Regions from separate parts of the Brevibacillus sp. M2.1A genome, predicted to be linked through region 2. Evidence: predicted binding sites of a transcription regulator. Region 2 holds the regulator's gene; the other holds the start of a gene.
The links. The regulator LexA, encoded in region 2, represses DNA repair genes until DNA is damaged. The targets are predictions, from matches to a motif close to CGAACATATGTTCG.
Positions count from the first base shown of each region.

Region 1: the regulator LexA is predicted to act here: its motif matches at 4,593-4,606, upstream of HP567_RS13195 (YolD-like family protein).

Region 1 is NZ_JABSUY020000001.1:2,675,496-2,685,094, forward strand. It holds gene HP567_RS13155 (DNRLRE domain-containing protein) at 1-1,107, shown strand, start outside; gene HP567_RS13160 (hypothetical protein) at 1,112-1,405, shown strand; gene HP567_RS13165 (hypothetical protein) at 1,402-1,584, shown strand; gene HP567_RS13170 (hypothetical protein) at 1,599-1,847, shown strand; gene HP567_RS29990 (ComEA family DNA-binding protein) at 2,001-2,264, shown strand; gene HP567_RS13175 (hypothetical protein) at 2,261-2,539, shown strand; gene HP567_RS13180 (hypothetical protein) at 2,551-2,814, shown strand; gene HP567_RS13185 (glucosaminidase domain-containing protein) at 2,801-4,129, shown strand; gene HP567_RS13190 (hypothetical protein) at 4,208-4,552, shown strand; gene HP567_RS13195 (YolD-like family protein) at 4,830-5,195, shown strand; gene HP567_RS13200 (YolD-like family protein) at 5,206-5,451, shown strand; gene HP567_RS13205 (ATP-dependent DNA ligase) at 5,504-6,331, shown strand; gene HP567_RS13210 (hypothetical protein) at 6,372-6,797, opposite strand; gene HP567_RS13215 (replication-relaxation family protein) at 6,810-7,418, opposite strand; gene HP567_RS13220 (FtsK/SpoIIIE domain-containing protein) at 7,339-8,676, opposite strand; gene HP567_RS13225 (hypothetical protein) at 9,278-9,599, shown strand, end outside.
Region 2 is NZ_JABSUY020000001.1:4,111,158-4,120,756, forward strand. It holds gene ltaE (low-specificity L-threonine aldolase) at 68-1,093, opposite strand; gene HP567_RS19585 (HesB/IscA family protein) at 1,218-1,520, shown strand; gene HP567_RS19590 (HelD family protein) at 1,582-3,831, opposite strand; gene crcB (fluoride efflux transporter CrcB) at 3,871-4,236, opposite strand; gene HP567_RS19600 (DUF896 domain-containing protein) at 4,333-4,530, opposite strand; gene yneA (cell division suppressor protein YneA) at 4,607-4,942, opposite strand; gene lexA (transcriptional repressor LexA) at 5,105-5,728, shown strand; gene HP567_RS19615 (DUF456 domain-containing protein) at 5,779-6,264, opposite strand; gene HP567_RS19620 (DUF4269 domain-containing protein) at 6,373-6,948, shown strand; gene HP567_RS19625 (SOS response-associated peptidase) at 6,945-7,634, opposite strand; gene HP567_RS19630 (GNAT family N-acetyltransferase) at 7,717-8,607, opposite strand; gene HP567_RS19635 (YncE family protein) at 9,134-9,599, shown strand, end outside.

The DNA.
Region 1 (9,599 bases), 1.4 Mb from region 2:
TATGCTACGTTTTCTCCACCCAAAAATTATAACGAGGCAGTGGACTCCGCGATGGTTGCCCCCTATTCGAGTAACTTGCAATGTGCATTTGGCTATATGCATGATAAGCGATCACAAAATGAAAGTGAATTGACATCTCAATCAAATTATTCTGCGAGTTATGGAGTAGCTGGGTTACTCGTGTTGGAGCCAATTATCAACAACCTGCCAACACTTACTCTAACATCACCTTCCAACAATCAGACATTGACGGAAGGAAAGACACTAACAATTTCCGGTTCAGCAACAGACGCTGATTCCGGTAATGTTGTCACAGTCAAATATAAAATCGACAACGGGACTACCTACAACATAACAGCATCCGTTTCGAATGGCACAACGCCTATAAACTTCAGCAAAACACTGACGTATGTGAATAATCGCCTCTATGACGGTTCTAATCCAGTCACTCCGATTTTGGCGGAGAACGTCACACATACTCTTACAGTCTGGGCTGAAGATGATCAAGGTGGAAAGAGTCCCGACACAACAAGGAACTTTACTGTACTGTACAATCAGCCTCCGCAGATTTCTGGAAGCGATCAGGATTTAGGAACAATCACAACGCCTCCGTCAATCCAGTACACCGTAACGGACGTAGAGGGATATTCTTTTACCATTACTGATGCCGTTGATGGCAATACAATTCGCTCTTTTCCTGGGACAGATGGTAAACAGGAAACCCTTACGATTCCTCACGACATGTGGATCAAATTACAACCAGGCGTAACACATCAATTGACCATTACTGCTACGGATCAATATAACGCATCGTCAAAGAGAACATTCACATTCAAACGTGCGGTTGATGGAATCGAATTAGCAACCACAGCAATTCTTCCAGCAGATGCGCAACCGACGAGGGTCATCCTTTCGCTCAACGGAACAATCCCAGACGGTGCAAATCTGAATGTACAGGTTTGCAACAACGCTCATGATGTGTCTCCTACATGGGAGGATATGTCTCAATCCGTAAAAAACGGTCGCCCTTACGTCTTCACCAACACAACAAGCACTTCAGGTCAATGGGGGATTCGATTTAAAATAAGCATTTTGCCAGGAGGATGAAACCATGTCATATCAAGCAAAACTTGACTGGAAGTATGCTGATACGCCGACGGAAGGAGATGTCAATCGATGGGAAAGGGGGATTCTTGACAACTACTTATCCATTGTTAATTTAATCACCCGTGTACAAAAGGTTGAAGATGCTCTGTTTTCGGATATTGCGCACAACAAGTTTGAGGAAGATTTAGCGAACTTAGATGATGTGAGTGTCACCAAAGGTTGGTTCAATGAAACCTACCAACGAATTGAAGGACCAAGCGGAATTATCTTAGATGGGTTTGGGGGTGCCTATGAATGAAACTTATCAATCCTAAGCCTATTTCGGAGATCAACCAGGAGAAAGACCTGTTAGCACAAAAGGACGAACTGATTGCCCAATTGAAAGCTGAAAATGCGCATCTCAAATCGCGTGATTCGCTTATTCAGGATGATGTGACGTTTATTCTCGAGACATTAGCAAACAACGGCATGGTTTGAAAGGGGATAGCATCATGGCTGAAACGCTACGTCAACGACTTGTTAGAGGTTATGCCTATCAGATTTACGTAGATGGGACAAAGCGGTTCACTGACATCAATGCGCAATATCACGAAGAAGTAAAACAGTACGCCGCCACTTACTTCACAGTTGAACCATTCGCTACAGAAGAAAACCGGACAAAGCAGTTGGACATTGCTTTGGTTAACGGATGGATCACTCAACAAGAATATGATGAAACCGTGGCCTATAAAGTAAGCTGATAGCTCCATAGGGGCTTTTTTTAATGCATAAAAAGCTGCGTGCATGACCGGCGGGAGTGCGGTAACACTTCCCACCGGACCATTCTCCACGCAGAAAAGAATGGTAAGGATAATTCTAGCAAATTCAATACACGCAGAAAAGAGGGACAAAGGATGCGTTTTTTTCTATCCCTTGGTTGCTTGGCGCTTGTTGTATTCTTCGGGGCATCCTACTATGCTACATCCTCAATAACGTTTAAATTAGACATCAACACGTCCAGCTATGAGGATTTAACGCGACTACCAGGGATTGGAGAAAAACTTGCCCAAGAGATCATCAGGAACCGTCCAATAAGCTCGTGGGAGCAGTTAGATAAGATCGGAGGCATTGGCGAACGTAGAATGCAATTGCTAAAAGAAAGGGTGATAATCCGGTGATTGATACAGCAATTCTGACAGAGTTTGCAATGAAATTTGGGCTCCCAAGCGCACTGTTCGTCACATGTGTGCTTTTTTTATTGCGCGAATACAAAGAAGAAAAACAGAGATCCCGCGAACGGGAGCAGCAGATCCACGAAGATGCAAAGCAGCGTGAAGAACGTTTAATGGATCATGTAGACAAGATGCAGGAGACGCAGGAAAAAATCGCATCTACTCTTGAGAAAATGGAGTTCCGAATCGAACGTCTTGAAAATAACTTCGGTACAAAATAGGAGGGATAACGATGATTGAAATTGGATTGGTAGTGGCTGTAGTAATGGCGATTGCAACTTGGTTGAAAAGTGAAGCTTGGTATCCAAACAAAATGATTCCGTTAGCCATTGTCTTAATGACAGTGGCTTTTAATTTAATCAATGCCTTACTGTTTAACGGAGACTTTTTAGAGTCTGGAAAATTGGCATTTATTGAAGCTCTTGCAGCAATCGGAATTCATTCCGGAGTCAAAAATTCGTTCCCGAAAAAAGGTGACGAGAATGACGCAGCTTGAGTTCATCTCAAAGGTTGCGCCTGCCGCTGTGGATGATATGCAAAAACATGGTGTTCCTGCATCTTTGACGATTGCTCAAGCTATCCTAGAATCCGGATGGGGAACCTCTGAACTAGCAACAAAAGCAAATAACCTTTTCGGAATCAAAGGGACGGGTCCTGCCGGGATATATCAGAAGGTTTCACCCGAATATGTAGACAACAAAAAAATCGAAAAGCTATCAGATTTCCGGAAGTACAACAACTGGCTGGAAAGTGTTCAGGATCATACAGCTAAACTCTTGGAACCCAGATACGCAAAGGTATTGGGCGCAAGTTACAGAGCTGCTTGTCAGGCCATTCAAGATGCAGGGTATGCAACCGATCCGAATTACGCTCAAGAGCTAATCAAGCGGATCGAGAAATACAAACTTGATCAGTACGATTCACAAGGAGGACAAACCATGCCACTTCCCATACTGATTATTGATCCGGGGCACGGTGGAAGTGACCCTGGAGCAGTCGGTGCAAATGGACTAAAAGAAAAAGACCTAAACTTACAAATTAGTTTGTATCAATACGCAAGGTTTCAGGCGTTAGGGGTTCCGGTTGTTCTAACACGCACATCTGATATCGCGCTGACGCCGGATCAAAGAACAAAACTTGTTCGAGAGAGTGGAGCCAAGTATTGTATCTCAAATCACATTAATGCCGGCGGAGGTGATGGAGCTGAGACGATCTACTCCATCCATTCTGATGGCAAACTTGCAAAAAAATTAGCAGAAGCTCTTAGCACGTCTGGACAAAATGTCAGACGTGTTTTTTCTAGGCAGGGTAAGCAAAATTATGACTATTATTTTATGCATCGCCAAACCGGAAAGATTGAAACGGTCATTGTGGAATATGGATTCATCGATTCAAAGCAAGATGATGTGGCGCAAATTCAGAGGGACTGGAAGATATGGGCAGAGTCAATTGTAAAAAATTTCTGCGAGTTCATTGGCGTTCCTTACAAGTCCCAAAATCCACAACCGGAGAAAAAACCTGTGGATAAAGTGTCTATCGAGGTCAACGGAAAGATGCTGCGAGTTCAAGGCTATCTCAACAATGGCGTCTCAACCCTTCCGGTGCGTGCGGTAGCAGAGGCAGTAGGTGTCTCGCCAGGATGGTGTCCAGACAGTAAGGCTGTGACAGTAAACGGCAAACAGTTAACGGTGACTATCGAGGCAGGTACATCTTACGCAACAGCCCGGGAGGTTGCATTGGCTCTTGGGCTGCAAATTGAGTGGGTACAAGAGACTAAAACGGTAAAATTGAAAGGTTGCGTAACTGTATAAAAGACTTGCTGAGAAAGAATAAAAAGAGCGTGCTACTTATTCTAACTGGTGTCCTTGGAATTGCAGGTGGAACCGTCATTGGTTTCGGTGAAGACATGCAAAAACAAATCGTTAATATCTTCGATCAACTACTATCTTCCCTTCACCCTTAATTGGGTGAGGGGCTTTTTTATTTTTGACAACAATTGTATGATTAAGAAAAAACGAGGTGGTAGAATGACTTTCAATTTAAAAGATTTTGGCGAACGCTGCACTGTGCTATGTTTTGACCTCGGAGAAAGACCACAAATCCTATTTACTGGACCTGAATGGAAAATGGATGGTGGTCCAGGTTGGGACACAATTCATTTCGGAACTGGTCCTGATTGGGTATTGAGTTTGGATGGCGGACCTGGCTGGAACCCGATGACTTTGCCCCACTAAAAAGTGGGGCTTTTCTTTTTTCGTCACCCGTCATAAAATAGGAACAAACGTTCTTGTTTAAGGGGTGATTGAATTTGCTTTCTGATATTGAGCGTAAGGTATTAAGAGTGATCGGAAACTATTCGGCAGGGCGGCGCAGAACACCAACTATCGACGAACTGTGTATCAAGACAGGGAGAGATAGAGGCGGAATCATGACAATACTCGATGCTCTCACGAAAGAAGAATACATTGAATGGCATAGGTCTGAGCCCGATAAGATGGAAGTGTTCGAGACTTGGGAAAGGAACGGTGTGTTGAGATGGCCTCTAAGATAGAAAATCCTTTTTCAATGCGTTTCGTGTTGCCGGAGCAACGTGCGCTGTATCTACAGATGAAGGAAGATGACAAGCTTGTATCTATGCCTATTGTTGAGCAAGATGAACTGGAATCCTTAAACTATGTTATTTGTGATTCAGCGCGGGCGGATTATGCTATTACAGTAACGTGGTGGAAGCAAGTAAAAGGCAATCTGGGAACGATATGCACGATGTGGGGTGTGGTCAAGTGGATTGACCAGAACGGCAGAAGAATTAAACTTGTGACCGATGAAGATAGCCAGTGGATATCTATGGATCACATAACAGCCGTAAAAGCGGATTAAGGAGGATTCTATGGCAAAGTCAACTACACCAAAACGTCCTACAAGAGATGAATTCGAGTTAGAGGAATTAGGGAGTCAACTCATTGAAGCAAAAGATGATGGCGACGAAAGGGCTCTGTCTGTCTGGGGCGAAGCAGAGAAGATCCGTGGACGGATCACTGTACTTGACTCGCGTACAAGGCTAGTTCATATAGAGGAAAACGGAGCAACAAGGAAGATACCTTTCATGGACATTATGAAAGTCTCCTACGAGTAATTACCAGCGCATGTCCCTTGCAGTATTGATACAATTATAGCGGTGATGCTATATGGAATTTATATACCCGATGCTGCTCGAGCAAGCTGATAAACCATTTTCGGACGGTCGCTACGTCTTCGAGCCTAAAATTGACGGCCACCGTCTGATTTTATCCCGGAGAAACGGCCAGACGCGCCTTTATACAAGACACAATAACGACGTGACCTCGAAGTACCCCGAATTAATTACGGACGGGCCTGATATCATCCTAGATGGCGAACTCGTGGTGATGGACCCAGACACAGGGATTCCTGACTTTGAGCTGACTATGCAACGATTCCATTCAAAGCGATCACGGCTGCCGATATCCTACGTTGTATTCGATATCCTACATTATGATGGAGTTGACCTAAGAGGACTTACTCTAATGGAGCGCAAAGCTGTCCTGGACGGTGCAATAACGAATACTCCAACCATGAGCAAAATCGCGTACATTGACGGTCGAGGCGAGGACTTATGGGGCGCAATTGTTGCTCGAAACATGGAGGGTATAGTCGCCAAGAAAAAGGATGGGCGATACCACTCGGATAAGCGGACAGACGATTTCATCAAGATCATTAATTATACGTATGTAGACGTCCAGATCGCAGGCTACAGAAAAGGTGATTTTGGCTGGCTCGCACATTATAATGGTCGCCCAGCAGGTGTCATTGAGTTTGGCGTGCCGCCTACTCATAAGAAGGCGTTTTACGGAGTTGCGAAATCATTGGTTACCGGAGAGGATCGCGATTTCGTTTACATCCAGCCTCAAATTAAAGCGCGCGTCAAAATGAGAAACTGGACGAAGAGCGGCATGCTACGCTCACCAGTATTCGTCGATTTTATTCTAGCCGCATAAGAACAAACCCGTCTCCACGTTGTAGAGGCGGGTATTTTTATTAGATGCTTTTTCCTATTTGCTCTAGCACCTTAATGAACAAGGGAGAGAGTTGAATAAGCAGATATCCCAATCCAGAGTTTTGAATTGTGGACCAGGCCCGTTCAGATTGCCCGAACATGAAGAAGAAGCAACCGCCGATCATGACTACTGAGGCAACAGGAAGAGAGATGGCCACAAGTATTTGCGTTAATGGATCGAGCGCATGAGCTAGGACCTGTAATGTTGCGCCGGCCACAACTTGTGTAGCGGCTGCTGGGATGCTTTCCGCTGCACTCGCGTGCAATGCAGGTGTTAGAGCAAGTGGAACTATTGCGCCTGTTTTAATCAGCGCATCTGTAAGCTTCTTCAGATCGCGCTTTTTAGTCTTCGTATTCCAAGTACCATCCATGAAATCACGGAACTTGATAACCTCAGTTCTCGTCATTTTGACCACTCCTCACATGATGTCATTTATCTGGCACACCTCAACAGGCAATCCCTCGCACAGCTCTGTAAAGCGTCTGACTCTGCTTTTGCTGACCGTAACAATATGCAGAGTAGGGAAGTATCCAAACTCCTTCTGAAACAAACCTCGCTCTAACATATCCCTGTATCGCTTTATCTTTGCGCTGTTCTCAGCCATGCTTTGTGTGTTATCGACTTCGAGAAAGTTGTGGCGCTTATTCTTTGTAAATAGAGCATCAGTCACAAGTGTTGTTTTGCCGTCCGTCACTTTAATTTCAGTGCGCCAATTGACTGGGCATCCCATGTGGAAGAAATAATCGTTACGCATAAGAGTGTGCTTTGTTTGCAAAGTGCGACGCACAATCTTCTGCGATCCGATCATTTGCCGACCTACTCGACTGAGATAGTACACGGTGCCGTATTCTTCTTCTCGAAACGATTGAAGGTATTCTTCCATGTTCTTGAGGACCTTTTGCGCGTTCCTGTCGCCTCCTAGACGGTGTATCCGTTGGATATGCGACCTACTCAAAAAACCGAATCTGTCCAGACTGTGGAGGATTTGTTCTTGCCTCTCTATGCGCTTCACGGCTGTTGTCTGCATCGTTCTGCTCCTTTCTCGGCTTGATGACGATGTGAGGTTGAACAGACTGCCGAATTGTCTTTGAGTCTATGAAAGGAGTCTGCACAATCTGCATTTTGTCTGCTGTCTGGTATATGGCGCGGCCTTTTATCTCAGGGAGTGTTTCGGCCCCAGTCTCATCCAAGACCACACGGGAGGCCGTAGCTGTTTGCACGCGAAAGCATAGCTTGGCGTCACTGTTTTGCTTGCATTGGCGCGGAATTACATCGCCAGTAGGGTATTGAGTGGCGAGTATTTGCCTATACCCTAAACCTGCACCCAGTCGAGCTATCTGGCTCAAATATGTTTGGCAGCGTTCCTTAATGGCGCGGTCCTCTTTGGAAACAGACTCGTCAGGGTTTAATTCTCCGACCTCATCAATGATAATGAAGTGTCTGACCTTCTCTCTGGCTTCCTGCACGTTCCTGTAGCCCTTCTGCTTAATCGCCGATTGTTTACCCCTCATATCCTCGACGAGCGTACGCAAAGCCTTATCAGCCTCTTCTGGCTCCTCTGCATAGTTGATCACTTGCTTAGCATTTCGGTAGTCCGAAAACTCCACGCCGCCTTTCAGATCGATCAGTGTGAATTGAACGTTGTCCGGCTGTTGAGCTAGTAGAGTTGTGATGATCAGATTCAAAAAGTTACTTTTGCCATATCTCGTGGCGCCCCCAACTACCATATGGGGAATCTGTTCGAAATCGTGATGGATAATCGCGTTTCCTTCTCTGATCAAACCAACAGGCACCTTCCAATTGCCAGCTGCGAGTGCTTCTTCGTATTTGACTAGGGAGGGCATTGGTTGATTGTAAACCTTCACTTTGAGCAGCCCATCATACGTAAGCTCAACTTCCTTTTTGGCAGTCTTTTTCTTCGTAAGGAGCGCTTTAAGTTGGGGGAGTAGGGGGCTGGTGAGATCGATGGTTTTTAGGTCTGGAAAGGAAAATGACAGCGTGGTTTTGCGGTTGTTCAACCCGTCTTGAATGTGAGCGAGTTTAGCCTGGTAATCCTCAAAACTTCGGCCCAACGGAATGCGATACCGGTACTCTGTACCCCAGGAGTGATTTACTTTTTTTACAAGCTGCGCGGTATAAGTTTTGTCTTTGTCCTTTACATTCAATCCGGTCAGAGAAAAAATCTTGTTCAATTTCTCACTGTCGTTTGTAACTCCAGACTTTTGCAAATGAGCATACAGTGCAACACCTCCCAGCACAGCAGACGAGATCACTTCCAAAATCACCGATCACCAACTCCTTTCACACCACCTCATTGTTGTTTCGATAGAAACAGTTGCGGTTGAAACGAACGAGTAGATATTCAATAATCATTGCCAACGTTGTATTTTTCAGTTCGTATTGTCGTTCATAATGTCCGCCAAACAAACGAACGAGATTACGAACTCACTCTGGTACAATTGATGCGGTATAAATTGTCCATTATTCCGATTTGTAACGGAAAAAATGACTAAAATTATTCGGTCTTGTCCAAAATGGTTTACTGAGGTGAGCAGAATGTTTGGACTGGGTAAGCCCGAAACCAAAGTTAAAAAGTTTTTGAAAAGGCATGGAAAGAATCAACAATGGCTATGTGCAGCTGCACCGGTTAATAAAGACACGGCAACTAAACTCTGCACAGATGAGGACTATTATCCTCCGCCGATAGTAGGGAGAAAGGTATTGAAGGCCCTGAGGTTGCTCGACAAAGACGTAAAGGAAAGTGACTTTTGGACAATGTGAAAAGCCCTTCTCATTCGAGCGGGCTTTTGTTTTTTGTAAAATCTTGATAATTAGTAAGAGTAGGGATATTGTAGGAGAGAATAGTCTGCAAAAGGGGACATGTGAGTGAACACGATATTATATCTTTTGCTTGGATTCGCAGATATCATTGTTGTACTGGCATTCATTTTCAAGTTGTTCAGGTTCCCTTTTTGGGACTACAAAAGAGAGTTTTTAATCATGGGAATAACCTTGTCGGTTACTTCCTACCTAGTTAGAGTTATTTTCAAAATACCTGAGATTGATCTGGGAATTCAATATGTTTTGTTCATACTATTTTTTCGGTATCTAATAAAGTTCCGGTTATGGGAATCGACAATGTTAACGGCAATCGGCATCTTAGCATTTGACCTATCTCAATTAATCCTAATACCAACCCTTATCTCTT
Region 2 (9,599 bases):
TGAATTCGGTTTTAAGAAAAAGAAAAAGCCAGTCTTCCCTTCGACTGGCTACAGGCGGTTGAAACGATTACACCTTTTCCAATAATTGCTCGACTGCTGCAACGACGGTCTCGATATGTTGATCGGTAATGTGTCGATGCGTCGTAAAGCGAATGACATACTCGTCAAAATCAACAGCGAGCACTCCTTTTTCCTCCAAACGTTCCAAGAAGCCAACAGCTGTTTGTCCAATCGAGTCTGTATTTACCAGCACGATATTCGTCTCGACTTGCTCGACCTGAAGCGATAGCTGGCGCAAGCCTTTTGCCAATTGCTGTGCCCGTTCATGGTCTTCTGCCAATCGTTCGGTCATCCGTGTCAAAGCGATGATGCCCGGTGCTGCCAAATACCCTGCCTGACGCATCCCGCCTCCTAATTTTTTTCTCCACCATCTCGCTTCCTCGATAAACGCACGATCCCCAGCCAAAATGGAACCAACCGGAGCACTCAGCCCTTTCGACAAACAAATCTGAACGGTATCGGCAAAAGCGCTTAGCTCACTGACTGCAACACCTTGGGCGACAGCTGCATTGAAGAGACGAGCACCGTCCAAATGAACGGGAATACCTTGTTTTTGCGCGATAGCATAAACACTCTTCATTTGCGCGACAGAGATTACCGCCCCTCCAGCGCGATTATGTGTATTTTCGAGACAGATCAATTTTGTGCGAGGAAAATGGATATTGTTGCCCCGTATCGCCCTCTCTACCTCTTCAGCACGCAAAGCACCCCGTTCGCCAACCAGCGTCCTTGTCTGTACGCCGGCTAATGCCGACATAGCGCCGCCTTCATAGTAAAAAATGTGCGAATCCGCTTCCGCAATGACCTCGTCTCCATTGACACAGTGTGTCAAAACAGCGACCTGATTGCCTTGCGTGCCACTTGTTACGAACAGAGCCGCTTCCTTTCCGAGTATTTCAGCCGCGATTACTTCCAAACGATTGACAGTTGGGTCCTCTCGGTAAACATCATCACCAACCTCCGCTTCCGCCATTGCCCGAAGCATCTCCTCGGTTGGTTTCGTAACGGTATCACTACGCAAATCAATTTTCATAGATGACTCTCCTTCCACCCCGTTGTCATTCTCTACACATGTCGTAACACTTTCAACATTGCATCCTGAATTCCCTCTTGCTAAGATGGAAGGGTAACTTACATACAGTTAGGGGATTTGACCTGTGAAACTAAAAATCACTCGTAACGCTGCCAAACAATTGGCTCCAATTATCGAGCAAGAAGAAGACAAAGAATTGAAACTGCGCGTTTATATTACTCACGCTCATGGTGATCATGCCCACTACGGACTCGCTCTGGACAAGCCAACAGAAGAAGATGTGGTGATCTCGACTGACAAAGAGATCGATGTGATCGTGAAAAAAGATGAGCCATTACTGGATGGCGTTGTCATTGATTACCTCTTCTTGCCGCAAGAAGGTTTTGTGATTACCAACCCTTCCAAAGGCAACACAGGCGACCACTAAGATTGTACAGATAAACCCTCTGCTTTTTACAGGCAGAGGGTTTTCTTTGATGAGTCGATTCTTATTCGTCAGTAGCCATGGTGTACAGCGCTGTCGGTAAATCTTTCAGCAACGGTGAAGAAACATCATCAACCTGCGTCATAACAAGCCGATGGACCGGACGTGTCATCGCGACGTACAACAGTTTCGCATCCCATTCATTATTTTGATAGGCATCCACATCCAGTATAATGACCACATCGAACTGCAAGCCTTTTGTTAAAAAAGCAGGCATGACGGTTACGCCACCGGGAAATTGGTTATCCTTGCTGCCTAACAGAGTCAGATCAGCTATTTTGTCTTGCAAGCCTTTATGGGCTTTTTTACTCGCTTGTATGGTTTTCGCTACAATGGCAATCGTTTTGAAGCCTTCCGACTGGTAGGCAGCCACACGTGAAGAGATGTCCTCCCATAGTTGCGCTCGTGAACGAGCCTTGACCATGATTGGTTTTTCACCATGTCGCAAAACCGGTTTTGCCAATACCGTCTCGGGCAATTCAATTTGCCGCAACACTTCATTGGCGCAGCGCATGATCTCAATTGTCGAACGATAACTTTGCGACAACGTATAATAGGAAGGAAACAGCTGGGCAAAAATCCCCTTCGTCAACTCTTCCCAGGCATGAATCCCCCGGTAGCTATGGATGCCTTGCGCAATATCTCCCACGATTGTGAGCGAGTTTCGCTTGGTTGCCAATGCAATGACGGCTATTTCTAACGCACTCAAGTCTTGTGCTTCATCCACGACCGTATGATCAAAATGCTCCGCTTTATTCATTCCTTCAACAATATGCTGCAAGTATAGCAGTGGAGCGATATCTTCCGGCTCCAATCTCTCCTCTGCAAACAGCGCAGCACTTGACTGCGTCACATCACGCACCACTTCGTCTGAAATATCAGCAGGTACGAGCTTGCGCAGCAATTCCTCGTCAGCAATCAATTCGCGATAAGCTGCGAAAATTTCCAGTCTTGGAAATGAAGTCAGGTACGTATCCAGGATTTGCTCCAGCATTTTCTCGAATTTGTACAAGCCTTCTTTGTCCAAATCGACTTTTCGTTCTCGCAAATGGGCAAATAATTGCTTGTTCATTTCTTGTTTCAAATGCTTACGAAGAGCTTCTACCCGTCGATGATACGGCATATTGGCGAATTGCTCCAGGAAGCATTGGCGAATAAAATCACCCGGAATGGAAAAGACTTGTTTCGTTTTATTGTATAAAAAGCTGAGTTTCTTAAAAGGAATTCTCGTTTCGACGATATGCCGGATATATTGCTCCAGCGCCTCCCGACAAGCGAGCGATCCTTTGAAGCGAAGCCTGTTTCGCGTCATTTCTTGCTGGCGCTCATCCTGCCCCTCTTCAAAGAACAATTGCAGAGGCTTATCCGGACTCACGATTCTCCATCCTTTTGGCAGCAGAGGTTTCACGAGACGCGCTGCCCAATCCACAAAGGTAGACTGCTGAACGTCATCGACTCCCAACTCAGGCAAAACCTCGGATATATAGGTAAGAAACATCCGGTTTGGTGCGAACACCATGAATTTTTTGGACATCATGGAATCCTGATAGTTATATATCAAATAGGAGAGTCGGTGCAGCGCAATGGTCGTTTTTCCGCTCCCCGCTACTCCTTGCACAACGATGGGCCGTTCTTTTTCCGCCCGGATAATATCATTTTGCTCGGATTGAATCGTAGCGACGATGTCTTTTAGCCTGCTATCGTTCGCCTGATTCAGATTGGCTGCCAAAAATTCATCAATGAAGCCCTCTTGCAAAAACTCGTCAGGATGCCCCATTTCGCGGTTAATCGTTTCTTTTACCGCTCCATCATAGATGCCGACGATCTTACCGTCTTCAATCGCAAAATTACGCTTTAAGCGAACTTCACCTCGCACGATCTCTCGTCCCATTCGATAAAACGCGTCTTTGCTCTCACCGGAATAATAAAGACTGGCGATAGGCGCACGCCAATCCACGACGACAGAATCAAACGTATCGCTGCGTACAATTCCCCGTTTTCCTATGTAGACCTGATCCAGCTCGTAGATCTCATCTTTCAAGAAGTCCACTCTGCCGAAATAAGGCTTCTCTCGCCCCTGATCTTCCAGGTAACGCAAATCCTTTGCCTTTTTATAGTTAACGACCTGTTTCACATAGTCATCTGTCGCCTCGCGAATATCATTGCGAAGCTGCTCCATTTCTTCGTCAATCGCCGAAATTGTTTCATCCAGCTTTTTTTGTTCCCATTCATAATCACGATGCTGTGTACTCACCTTCATTCCCCCTCACATGTATCGTGTCCATTGAACGTATCAGGACCATTGCCTACCCAGCCATATTCCAACCGCACAAGAAAGTAGCCCGACTCCCAAACTGAGAAGAGCGTACAAAGTGCCACGCAACAGGTGGCCTTCTCCCCAAAAAGTGACCACTTCCAAGGAAAAGCTAGAGAAAGTCGTAAATCCTCCCATGACCCCCGTTGCAAATAAGAGATAGAGTGTTGGAGATAATATGCCACGTTCTTTCCCCAGCACGAACAAGATGCCGATGATCAACGATCCACAAACATTGGCGATCCAGGTTCCCCATGGCCATCCCGGCTGATTCGCAAGCAAAGACAATAGGTAGCGCAAAAGAGAGCCAACTGCTCCTCCAACCGCTACAGCTATCCACGCCATCGCTTTCCCTCCCTGGCAATCAAAGCGTTATGTATGTCACAGAAAAAGACACCCTAGCGTCAAGCGAGGATGTCTGTCGTATCAGTAATTGTTATCTTACTGTTTTGGCTTATTTTCTTCAAGGTCTTCCACATAACGGATGGAATCCAAATTAGCTCTCAATGAAAGCTTAACGGCGTCAATGTACTTTTGGCGCAATGCTTTTTGTTCGAGCTTTTCTTCTTCAGTCAAACCTTCTTCGCGAGATTTTTTGACCAATTCATTAATGCGTTTAATTTCTGCGTCAGATACCACTGCTGGTTCCTCCCACTCTGTAGTAGTGCCGCTTCATTATACCACATTCGAATGATCCCGCAAGACAGCCGAACACTTACGGCATATCAGGCATGATCAGAGTCTGACCCGGGTAAATCCTGTTGCTATCCAAACCGTTCGCTTCCTTGATTTCTATGATATAGTCACGAACATCTGTATGCTGATCTGAGTAGCGAACGGCTAACAACCATAGGCTATCTCCGGATTGTACGGTTACCTCAATGCCTTGTGGCTCCTCCATTGGCGAAGAAGCAAACACTAGTTCGGTCAACAAGTAAAAAAAGAGAATAAATGTAATAAGAAACAAGAGAGCTTGACCTCTCGTGATACCAAAACGAACACGACGTTCTTCTTTTTTCTCGAAACGATTACGTACTGTCGATGAATTCATGATAATGGCCCCCTTACAAACATACGTTCTGTCCTTTTGTAAACTCATAATAAATGAGAACGTATGTTCATGTCAACAATGAATCGAACTTATGTTTGTCGAACGCAAGCTCCCATGGTATAATATAGGAAAATATGTTCGAGAAATCAGGGGTGTCTTTCTATGTCAAAATTATCGAGTAGACAACAAGCCATCATCGAGTTCATACGAAAGGAAGTTCGTGATAAAGGATATCCGCCTTCTGTACGTGAAATTGGAGAGGCTGTCGGACTCGCTTCCAGCTCAACGGTACATGGTCATTTGGCACGTTTAGAGAAAAAAGGCCTCATTCGTCGAGACCCTACCAAACCTCGCGCCATCGAATTGCTATCAGATGAAGATCGTTTTCAAGACAATTTCGAAGACTCTGTCGTCCGTGTGCCCGTAATCGGAAAAGTAACTGCTGGACAACCGATTACAGCCATTGAGGATGTGGAAGAATACTTCCCGCTTCCAGACAATATCGTGACTTCAGACAAGGTCTACATGCTGCGTGTCTCCGGGAACAGTATGATTGATGCCGGAATTCTCGACGGAGATTACGTCATTGTTCGCCAACAACACGTAGCGAACAATGGTGACATTGTCGTAGCCATGACAGAAGAAGACGAAGCGACCGTCAAAAGATTTTTCAAAGAAAAGAACCACTTCCGACTCCAACCGGAGAATGCCACAATGGAACCGATCATTCTGGAGCATGTCACCATTCTCGGTAAAGTCATCGGTGTCTATCGCCTCATTCACTAGTTTCCACGTAAAAAAGGACAGCCTCGGCTGTCCTTTTCGTTTTCTATATGTTATCTGGCGATAAAAAACCAGATGATCATCGTAACTTGCAAGATGACTTTTACGACCGCACTGCCCAAAAATCCGATCAGTGAACCTACCCCTGCTTTCACTGCTCGCTCCATCGATTGCTTCTGCACCATTAACTCTACGAGAACGACGAATACAAACGGCAAGATCAGCATACCAAACGGTGGAAACACGAAAATCCCGAGGATAATTCCGACCGCAGCGGCAATGGACGACCATTTTGACCCCCCATACTTTTTCACGAAGTACATGTTCGTCAGCAAGTCAGCACCGTAAAGTAGAATGCTTAGAACGACCATTCCCCACCAAAAGGATGCCGGCAATCCCGCTCCCGGATCTGCAATAAAAAAGTGATAGAGTAAAAAGCCCGCCCACAGCAAGATCGTATCAGGTAAAACGGGTAAGAAAATTCCTGCGATGCTAAGCAAGAACAATAACACAACTACGACCCACAAAAATATTTCCATCCACTACACTCCCTTCATTTAGGTATACGAGTGATTACCGATTTCGTTGCGTACTTATTCACTTTTGTCTAAACTATTTTAAAAGAAACTAGACATGGAGGTTGTCCCATGAGAAATTGGCATGATCTCTCTTACCTGGGCAGAGGAACATCGCGCCAAAAAGCGGCGTTGGAAGCAATTCAACAGACGCACATCATGGAAGTACTATCCGATTACCGTCCAGTGCTTGCCGGAACCATCCCATTGAACATTGACGTTGTAGGAAGTGATCTGGATATTATTTGCGAGAGTCATGATTTGCATCAGTTTGAGCAGGTTGTTCGTAAAGCGTTTGGCTGTTTGCCTGGATTTGAAGTGACTCAACTAGATATAAAAAGTATTCCCACGTGCGTTATCTCTTTTTTCACAGCTGACTTTTGGTTTGAATTGTTTGCTCAACCGTTAGCTGTCGAAAAGCAAAATGCCTATCGTCATATGGACATCGAAGCACGATTGCTAGAAATAGGGGGCATGGATGCATACCAACACATCAGAGCTCTGAAGCAAAGCGGCATCAAAACCGAGCCTGCATTTGCTCGATACTTTCATATTCCAGGTAGTGATCCATATGAGGCCTTGTTGCAATTGGAATCGTTAACCGAACAGGAATTACGTGAAAGAGTTCATCTCCTACGAAAGGATTAATCTTCAAGCAAAGAGCCGACCTCTACTTCTTCAATACAGGAAGGATCATCATTTTTGGGGCTGCCCACTTTGGTAGATACCGGATACACCATCATCTCGCTGGAATCATAGGGGGTAAACAGTGACTGGAGCTGCAACCGATCATACTTCTCCCGATCAAGCCATAAGTCCTCGCCATCTTTCTTTAAGATGACAGGCATTCGCTCATAAATATTCTCCATGAGCTCATTCGCCTTTGTCGTAACAATCGTACAGGTATGTACTTTTTCTCCCTCTTGATTCGTCCACGTATCAAACAGGCCAGCAAAAGCGAATGGTTCCCCGGTTTTCAACATGATCCGCATCGGTTGTTTCCCTGAAATGGTGTTCATCCACTCATAAAAGCTGTCGGCAGGAAGGATGCATCGCTTTCGGGCGAAAAGCTGTTTGAATGCTGGCTTTTCATTTAATGTCTCGCAACGCGCATTGATCATTTTGTAGCTGCTCTTCTCATCGGCAGACCACGACGGTACTAGCCCCCATCTCAACTGACCCATACGCCGTTCGCCGCGATCTGCAATAATCGCTGGAATGAACTGACCCGGTGCAATATTGTACCGTGGCTTTGCATCAAATGGAATGACTTCGATTTGGAACCGTTCCTTCCATTTTTCCAAGTTCGTTACGAGAGTAAAACGACCGCACATGCTTTTCCCTCACATCCTTCCCTGGATGCCTGCTTTTCTCTTCTATTTTTACTGTTTCACCTGACGCGTCATTTCAAACCTTCTATGCGTGTGAAGTAAGCGGAAAACGAAAATGTTCTGCCTCTATTTTTAACGAGGGTCGAACAAATAAGACATCATCGGTCGTTGTCATCCATGCAGATTGGATCTTTTTATTCTCACTATCCGGCATGAAGTGAAATTGAATGTTTGAAGTCTCAGCCGTTACCAAATGAGAGATGACCGCTTCTATATCAACTGGTTCTTTGCTTACAAGATCAAATACACGCAGTTGGTCGTCTTCTCGTTCAAATAAGACAATCACATCCTCCTCTTCGAGATAATAGATCGCATCCCGAAAAACAAGCAAAAAGTAAAACATCAACAGATGCTCGCTATCCTTCACGCCTAGTCTCGATGAAACGGGGATTCTTTTAGCAGCAAATTCCTTCATAATATTAAAATCAGCCTCATTATCGACATCCAGCTTACGCAAGACCGATTTTTGTCCCACTTGCTTTTTCAGATCGGACGCCAATAAACGAAAACTACTTTCCAGTGCTCTCTCAAACCCGAACTTCGGATAAAAATCGAGCACGGTATCATTGGCATATAAATATATAAAATCGTATTCCTTCTCACGTGTTTCAAGAATATGATTCATCAATTTCGCTGCCAAGCCTTGGTTGCGATAGGCAGGATGCGTCATGACCGTTCCGATCTGAAGTGCCTTATACTCTTTCCCATTGCATGTCACGAGCATCTTACTGGCAGAAGCGTTCGCAATAACCTGTTCCCCATCCAAATAGGAATAGCAAACATAGTTGGCGTTCCAAAAACCCTTGTTATCCCATTCTTTAAAATCGAGCTGAAAGATCTGCTTGGCAAGGTCATTAAAGCTTTCCTTGTATGTTTCGATATGCTTGTAGTCGCTAATCAATCGATATTCACCCATGTAAAAACCTCCCATTCCATTGTTTGTGCTGTTTGTCATCATTCATTCCTCTTCAGCAATCCCTTCTTTCCAAATAAAAAAGACCACAAGAAGAATTCTCTTCTCATGGTCAAATTAATCGTTGTGATGAAGATACCTATCCCGAACAGAATAGATACCGTGCTCAAACGTGAAATTTGTTTAAATGAGATACAATGCCTTCTAATCGCTTTTGAAAAAAGGTATAAAAAAAGAAACAAAGGGGCGCCCTTCATTTGACCTTTTCCCATATAAAATTCATTCGAATTTTACTTAGCGATTATCAGTTTCATCATACTCAATCAAAACCTCTTTTCACGTTCATTACTGTAACTATATAGCAGTTTCCATGGACTGTAAATGTTTTATCACTTCATGATTTTTCTGAATGGAAAAGAGAAAAAATACGTCCTGCCATTTGTGCTTCTGTTACTTGTCAATCATCCATTTCAAAGCAGCCTCTCTTTCATAAACTGTGTTAACGATGTTGTTAAAGGGAGGGTTATACGTGGAACATCATAAGAAACAGAAAGGAAAAGAAAGGGAAGACAACAAAATCTATGTATACGCTGAGGAAGTGGAGATAAAAACAGGAAAAGTAAAGGGACACTCTCGCTGCTCCACTCCCGAAACAATTGGTTTTCAAAACCTGCGTAAAAAACTTGTCCACTGTATTGGACAAATCATATCCTTAATGATTAGAGGATGCTGTGAACCTATCGAAGGGCGTTTGACAAATGTTGAAAAAGGCATCCTCATTTTAGATGCGAGCCACGTGATCCTTATCTCTGAGGTCACTTCCTTTTCCCCTATCTTTATTGCCTATGTCACAAATTCAGGAGACGATCCGAATGATGATACCATATCCGTGATTAATACTTCAACGAACACGGAAATGGCAGCTCGCATTCCTGTTGGAGACAACCCTGTAGGAATTGCAATTACACCGGATGGTTCCCGTGTGTATGTAACGA